3 regions of the Blautia sp. DFI.1.216 genome follow, and region 1 is predicted to be linked to each of the others. Evidence: riboswitches for the same ligand, from Rfam matches in the RefSeq annotation. Region 1 holds a riboswitch; each other region holds the start of a gene.
The links. Region 1 has a riboswitch for cobalamin ahead of LJE11_RS16155 (cysteine-rich small domain-containing protein). Riboswitches for the same ligand answer to the same signal wherever they lie in the genome.
Positions count from the first base shown of each region.

Region 1 (2,278 bases):
GTATTTCCAAGAGGATCATTCTGTCTGTTGGAGAAAAAATATGATAAATGTTCTTCTGACAGATCGTAGGTTCCTTTGTTCTGTGCCAGAAGCGAAGTCTCCATGATTGCTGCCATACCAAAAGCCCAGCAGGTTCCAAATGGATTCTGATTCTTTACGAGCGTAACTAATCCTTCCTTTCTGGCATCATAGGAAGATGGAAATGCAGCCTCCCTGTTTCCATATGCAGCATAAACTGATGTCAGATCACTCTCCACTTCAATTCCCGGATCCAAAGGTTTTAAATTTTTAAAGGGTTCCAGTTCTTCCTTTCTTTCCTCTTCTGTCAACGGACGACCCTTAATATACCTGATTCCGTCTGTACCCTCTTCTGAGTTTTCTCCATCCTGAAACTCCTGTTTTGCATCATCGCTTCCGAACAATTCTGCATCCGATCCCGTATCTGTTCCAAATTCATCTGCCTGTGAACTTTGAAAGTCTTTCAGATCTGATGTATTTTCTTCTGTCTCCCTGTTGACTCCGGATCCAAACATTTCCTGACCCGCAGCGGGTACCGATGTACAAACCATTGAATAAGCCAGAAAAACTGACAATGCGCGTATCGCTGTATTTCTTTTTTTCATGTAGTAGTTAACTCCCTTACATAAATATAATATCATTATATCAGTATCTTTTTTGTTTTTCAACCATGATCAATGACAAAAACCGTCGGAAAACAGTGAATTTTCCCTGTTTTCCGACGGCTCTATGTAGAAATGCAGAGCTCTGCCGACAAGAAAATGTCGCCAGGAAAAGACGTCAAATGCCTGTGATGCATTTTCTTCTGTGCATGTGAAAAGTGTGGAAAATGTGTGTGAAATGCTTTATATACTAACTCAGAACAGACTTGAAAATCTTACAGACTCTTCTCTTTTGCTATCCTTATTCTAGCAGAACAAGCATTGTATTACAATGAAAATCGTTCTTTCTTATTTGTGCTAATCTGACACATTGTTACTGTTCACTCCGTTCTAAGCAGCGACGCATTCTCCTCTTATTTGCTGATACTTTCCTTTGCTCTTTTCATCATATCAGCCAGTTCCTGGTATTTTCCTGTGACATATCCATAGTTTTTTCGCTTATGCGGAAGCATACAGTTTGTGCAGTCTTTAATTCCCTTTTCCGTATACCGGAAATTCCCACCGCATTTCTCACCCAGGGCATATAGCGGGCAATAACAGAACAGACAGTTAAAATCATCCGGATCTGCATTCTTATGACACGGAAAAAATTCACATTTCTTATGGCTGAAATAAGAATATTCTTTCCCTTCCCAATAAGGTTTCTCCATTGCTACCTCTCCTCTCCTGTTGCAAGTTTTTATCTTTCCAGAATAATTCCGTTTTCTCAGTCTCCATCAATCCCACCCATCAGAGGACGAAATAAAAAAAATACTCTAATAAATTATCAATTTCTCTTCACATAACAAAGCATTGAAAATTCATTACAGTATTTTTCACAGATCATACATTTAAAATTAATAAGAGGGAGCGATGCTACCCCGGGGTAGAAAAAAATCCGTTCATGAGTGCGCGGAGGGAACGAATAAATCCGAAGTAGTATCGCCTGCCATTTAATCATGTATAATTCATAAAGAACAGGCGCATTCCATAAAAAATGTCTGCCTTCAGATAAAAGCAGACAACACTCCGAAGCTGCGGATTCAACGGAGTTGGTTGTTACACTTTACACGGAAGTTTAACCTCGCCATACCAAGCAGGTTTCCTGGCTCCAGGCTCATCGCTCCTCTCTCCTTCTCATGCTATGGCACAATGGACATTCTGAGATTTGCTCCTCTGTTACAGTGACCGGATCGCTCAGGTTTCTCACCTGATTCCCTCTTTCTGTACTGCTCTTTCTCACAGTATCAGCACTTAATATGTTCTGTATGGAATTATACTGTCATTATAATAACACCCTGCAACAAGCTTGTCAACTATTTATCAATATATTTTTCCAATTATTATTGTTCATTCGTTACTGTTCACACACCACTATTCCGCGAGGTGTTTTGGTATGAATATTCCACGCCTTCTGGCAACGGATCCCATTCATTCAGACCAAGACTCTGTCTGAATTTTGCTTCTTCCAGACTCAGCTTTGGAACATCCTCATTCAAAAACGCTCTCAGCTCATCAATCCCCTCTCCGGTCACATTGTTTACCAGAAAAATTCTTTCACATCCTGCATTCAGCATCCACTGACGCACCATTGGAACATTCGCATAAGGAGAATCTAT
Region 1 is NZ_JAJDML010000057.1:2,993-5,270, forward strand. Features, by position in the region: gene LJE11_RS16150 (C1 family peptidase) at 1-623, opposite strand, end outside; gene LJE11_RS16155 (cysteine-rich small domain-containing protein) at 1,034-1,330, opposite strand; cobalamin riboswitch at 1,738-1,932, opposite strand; gene LJE11_RS16160 (EutP/PduV family microcompartment system protein) at 2,024-2,278, opposite strand, start outside.

Region 2 (2,278 bases), on a different contig from region 1:
GTAAAGGATATAGAACTGATGAAACAGCAGAAACAGTTTTTTATCCTGGTTGTTGTAATGGAAGTCATCCTGAATCTGGCAGGAAGCGGGAGTGTCAGTTTTGCTACAGGATATTTTACGATTGTCACAGCAATTTTTGCCATTACGACTATAAGTTATGATGAGTTTGATAATGGTCTTGCGTTTCTTATGACCTTGCCGGTTACCAGAAAACAGTATGTGGCGGAAAAATATCTGCTGGGAGCAGGGCTTACGGCTGTAGCGTGGGGAATTGCAACGATAACGGGAGTAATCTGCAAAGGTGTGGCAGAACTTCAGGGGTGTCTGAGTGAGACTATCATTGGCAGCCTGATAGACATTCCACTGGCACTTCTTATGCTGGCGGTATCGCTCCCGCTTGTAATACATTTTGGAGCGGAAAAAGGACGTTATATTGCAATGGTCATGTGGGCTATTATATTTGCCGTAGTTTATATTCTGATAAAAACAATGGGACTTTCAGCAGACGCAGTCGATGCATGGCTGAATGGACTGAACCGGGGAATGGTATTGGCCGGAGTTGTATTATTTACAGTAATTGTATATATGGGATCTTTTTGGATTGGTGTCCGGCTTATGGAGAAGAAAGAATTCTGATGTGTATCGAATATGGTTGTAATTATAAAAGCAGTGTGCTAAAATTATATCAGCGTAATTGAATAGCTGTTAAGTGAACATTATCATACACAGATTTTGTGTATGATAATGTGAGAGGGAATCAGGTGAAATGCCTGAACGGTTGCGGCCACTGTATACAGAAAAAAGCGGGATTGTAATATGTCATTGCATAAATATGTGAGAAGGCGGAATCCGGCTGTCAGAGAGTATCTGGAAATATTTCTGATACAACATTCATGAACTGCTGAAGCATGGATGTTGTATCAGTTTTTATTTTATGGGAACTTTCTGTGATCTGTGAGTCAGGAAACCTGCCTGACAGCGTAAAGAAGGAGCTTCCGTAAAAAGTATCCGTTATTCTTATCACTTCTATTTTACTTTTTCTGAAGTCCCATCTTTTCGGTTACACGAACAGGTAAATAACATATACGAAAAGAGAGGAAGTCAAATGAAAAACAGGTATTTATCCACAAGAATCATGGCAATTATGATGGCAGCAGCTATGGCAGTTTCCGCAGCTCCGGCAGCTTTTGCAGCAGAGAGAGCAGACTCTGAGACAATCAAAGAGGACAATCAGCCGGCAGCAGATGCAGACTCTGATACACAGGAAGATGCAGACGCACAGGATTCAGCAGATGCAGATAAGACAGCAGACGCAGAAGGTACAAAGACAGAATATCCTCTGACCATCACAACCTATGATTATGATGGAAATGAAATCGAAACAACCTATGAAAAGGCACCGGAGAAAGTTCTTGCTGTATATCAGGGAAGCATTGAAACCATGCTTGCACTTGGTCTGGAAGACCGCCTGGTAGCTACAGCAGGTCTTGACAATGAAGTTCCGGATGAACTTAAAGATGCATTTTCAAAAACAAATTATCTTGATGAATTTACCCCATCCCTTGAGACTGTAACGATGTTGGAGCCAGACATGATCTTATCCTGGAGCTCCCTGTTTTCTGATAAAAATCTCGGAAATGTAACAGACTGGATCGACAAAGGCTGCAACACTTATTACAACACAAACACACGCCCTGACGGAGACAGAACTCTGGAAAATGAATTTACAGACATCTTAAATCTTGGAAAGATTTTTGATGTACAGGACAAAGCACAGGCAATCGTAGATGATGCAAAGGCAGTGATCGATAAAACTCTTACAGCAACAGCAGATGTAGAAGAGAAACCAAGCGTAATGGTTCTGGAACCTCTTGGAGAAGATATCACAAACTATGGTGCAAAGAGCCTTGGTGGAGATATGGTAACACAACTGGGTGCGACTCTGGCAAACCCGGATGCTTCTACAGCAGGAAAAGAAGATATCATTGCAGCAAACCCTGATGTGATTTTTGTTGTATACATGCCATATGCAGGTGATGATCCGGAAACTGTAAAAGAAAGCCAGCTTGCCGTTATCAAGGATGACGAAGCACTTCAGAGCCTTGACGCTGTAAAGAACGGTCGTGTTTATCCGATCATGCTCAGTGAAATGTACGCAAGTGCAACACGTACACAGGATGGTATTGAAACTTTCGCAAAAGGATTATATCCGGATGTGAATCTTGACTGATTGAGGACATAACAGTGAAAGAACAGGTTTCACAGACAAAAAAAGGCA
Region 2 is NZ_JAJDML010000051.1:17,551-19,828, reverse strand. Features, by position in the region: gene LJE11_RS15610 (ABC-2 transporter permease) at 1-636, shown strand, start outside; cobalamin riboswitch at 711-990, shown strand; gene LJE11_RS15605 (ABC transporter substrate-binding protein) at 1,106-2,230, shown strand; gene LJE11_RS15600 (FecCD family ABC transporter permease) at 2,245-2,278, shown strand, end outside.
Region 2: linked by a shared signal. The riboswitch ahead of LJE11_RS15605 (ABC transporter substrate-binding protein) and the one ahead of LJE11_RS16155 (cysteine-rich small domain-containing protein) in region 1 are both predicted to bind cobalamin.

Region 3 (2,278 bases), on a different contig from region 1:
TGGTGTATAAAGTCCACCGATTGTTCTGGAATTACAGATTGTATCATTATCAATTGCCATCAGGATTGCCTGACGAAGTGTTTTGTTTCCAAGAACACCGTCAAAGTTCATCCATGCAAATCCACAACGTACACCTGATGCGATATCAACAGTATAGTCATCGTTATCCTGGAAGTCCTGAATATCTGCTACGTTTGTAATGTTCTCAACCAGGTCTACCTGACCGCTCTGAAGTGCCATTGTTTTTGCGGAGTTATCTCCCATGAACAGCAGATTGACTTTATCGTATGGGACATCTTCACGATAATACTCATTTGCAGCTAATGTATAACCAACACCTACACCATTGAATTCTTCAATCTTGTATGGACCTGTTCCAATAATTCCGTTATCATAGTTTTCAATATGTTCTACATCTGTAATTCCCATTGTTGGATGGCAGAGCTGTCCTACAAGGTTTGCATATGGTTTGCTTGTTTTGATGTTAATTGTATTTGCATCATCATCTACAGTAACTTCTGCTTCAAATTCCAGATATTTCTCCGGTTTGGCAGATCCGGAAGGTCCTACCTCTTTCATGTGATCAAAATACTCTTTTACCTTTGTCGGAGTTAAATCACATCCGTCAGAGAATTTAATTCCGTCTTTCAGCTTGATCGTCCATTCTGTATGCTCGTCATTTACTTCATAACTCTCAGCAAGCCACGGGATAACTTCCATATTGTCATCGAATTTAAATAATGCTTCAGCAATACCATATCTCATAGCATTCCATCCACCGTTTTCATCATTTGCACTGTTTACACATCCATCTGTGTACATCTGACATCCGAAGTTTAAAACCTTCTCATCACCTTTCGCCTGTACAGTAACTCCCATTGATAACGCAACTGTTGTTGCTGCTGCTAACACAAGTAATTCTCTTTTTGTTTTTTTCATCCTTTACTTCCTTTCTTTTTTTGTTTCTTCGTTGTTTTTCTTCCTTCTCATACTGTCCATTCCTATGATTTTGAGCGAAAAAAAGACAGATGCTCCCGCATCCGTCACGAAATCTTACCGTTAAAGAATCAAACATATATATATGCAACACATGAAGTTGTAACTCTTAATCAGGATTTCTCGTCGTCCGCAAGAATCTCTTTTACTAGAAATAAGCAGGTCTCCTGACTTAAGCCTATATACTTTCAGCACCTTCCCAGAAAATATCTTCCAGTGGTATGCAGCTGAAAAACAACTATCACAGTGACGGGATCGTACCGGATTTACACCGGTTTCCCTTTTAATCAGACCAGCAGGACGCTTCTGCTGGTCTGAACTTATCTCTAAAATCATCAAATGGCCGTATGAATACTTCTTTATCATAACATACTATCATGCATACGTCAATTATTTCAGACTTTTATTTTCTATCTATTTTTCCGTAAATTTCTGGAATTCTTCAAAATTTGTTTCCGGTGTATAGGATTTCAGAACTCCCATCATGTCCTCTACACTATATGTATTATCATACATTCCAATAGATAACACATACTGCTTATTAAACTCATCTACTGAATCCGCTGTCCAAAATGACTGCTGCAGCCGGAAAGCACTTCCATCTTCACGGTAATCTTCTGCAAAGCCTTCCAGAGCATTCTTCATAGCAACAAATGATGGTGCAACGATAGCACCATATTTTCCTACAAGATAGTCGATTCTTTCCTTGCCGTTATATCCCTTCTTGTTAAACATTTCGTATGTATCTTCTGTAAAACAATCAATTGACCCCAACAATACATCTGTACTGTTCTCTTCTTCATAAGCATCAATTACCTTGATAAAATCACTTGCGCTCACTACACTCAGAATAACATTATACTCTCCTGTATTCAGCGGAGCAGCCAGCTTTTCATCCAGATGATCTTTTGGATAACCCGGAACCAGAGTAATCTTAATATCACTGCCTGTTTCAATTTCTTCCGTATCCTGCGTATTCACCAGTTCTTCTACAGACTTCTCATATGACAGACCATATGCTTCCTGAAGCTTATTCAGAATACCTATCGTTCTCAGACGATGCATCTCATTACCGATGGCAGATCCTCCACATGCTATTATGTAATGATTCTGATTATTCTGATCCTCTGAAGCAAAATACTCCGCCATATTGGCAGCCGCATCCTTTTCTGTTTCAACAGATGTTCCTATCGTTCCCAGAAAGTAAGGATTATCCTTTACTTTCTCATACATTTCATCACTGATCGTTCCTGAACCACGCACATAATACATACCATATTCT
Region 3 is NZ_JAJDML010000043.1:9,942-12,219, reverse strand. Features, by position in the region: gene LJE11_RS14440 (ABC transporter substrate-binding protein) at 1-939, opposite strand, end outside; cobalamin riboswitch at 1,137-1,335, opposite strand; gene LJE11_RS14435 (hypothetical protein) at 1,411-2,278, opposite strand, start outside.
Region 3: linked by a shared signal. The riboswitch ahead of LJE11_RS14440 (ABC transporter substrate-binding protein) and the one ahead of LJE11_RS16155 (cysteine-rich small domain-containing protein) in region 1 are both predicted to bind cobalamin.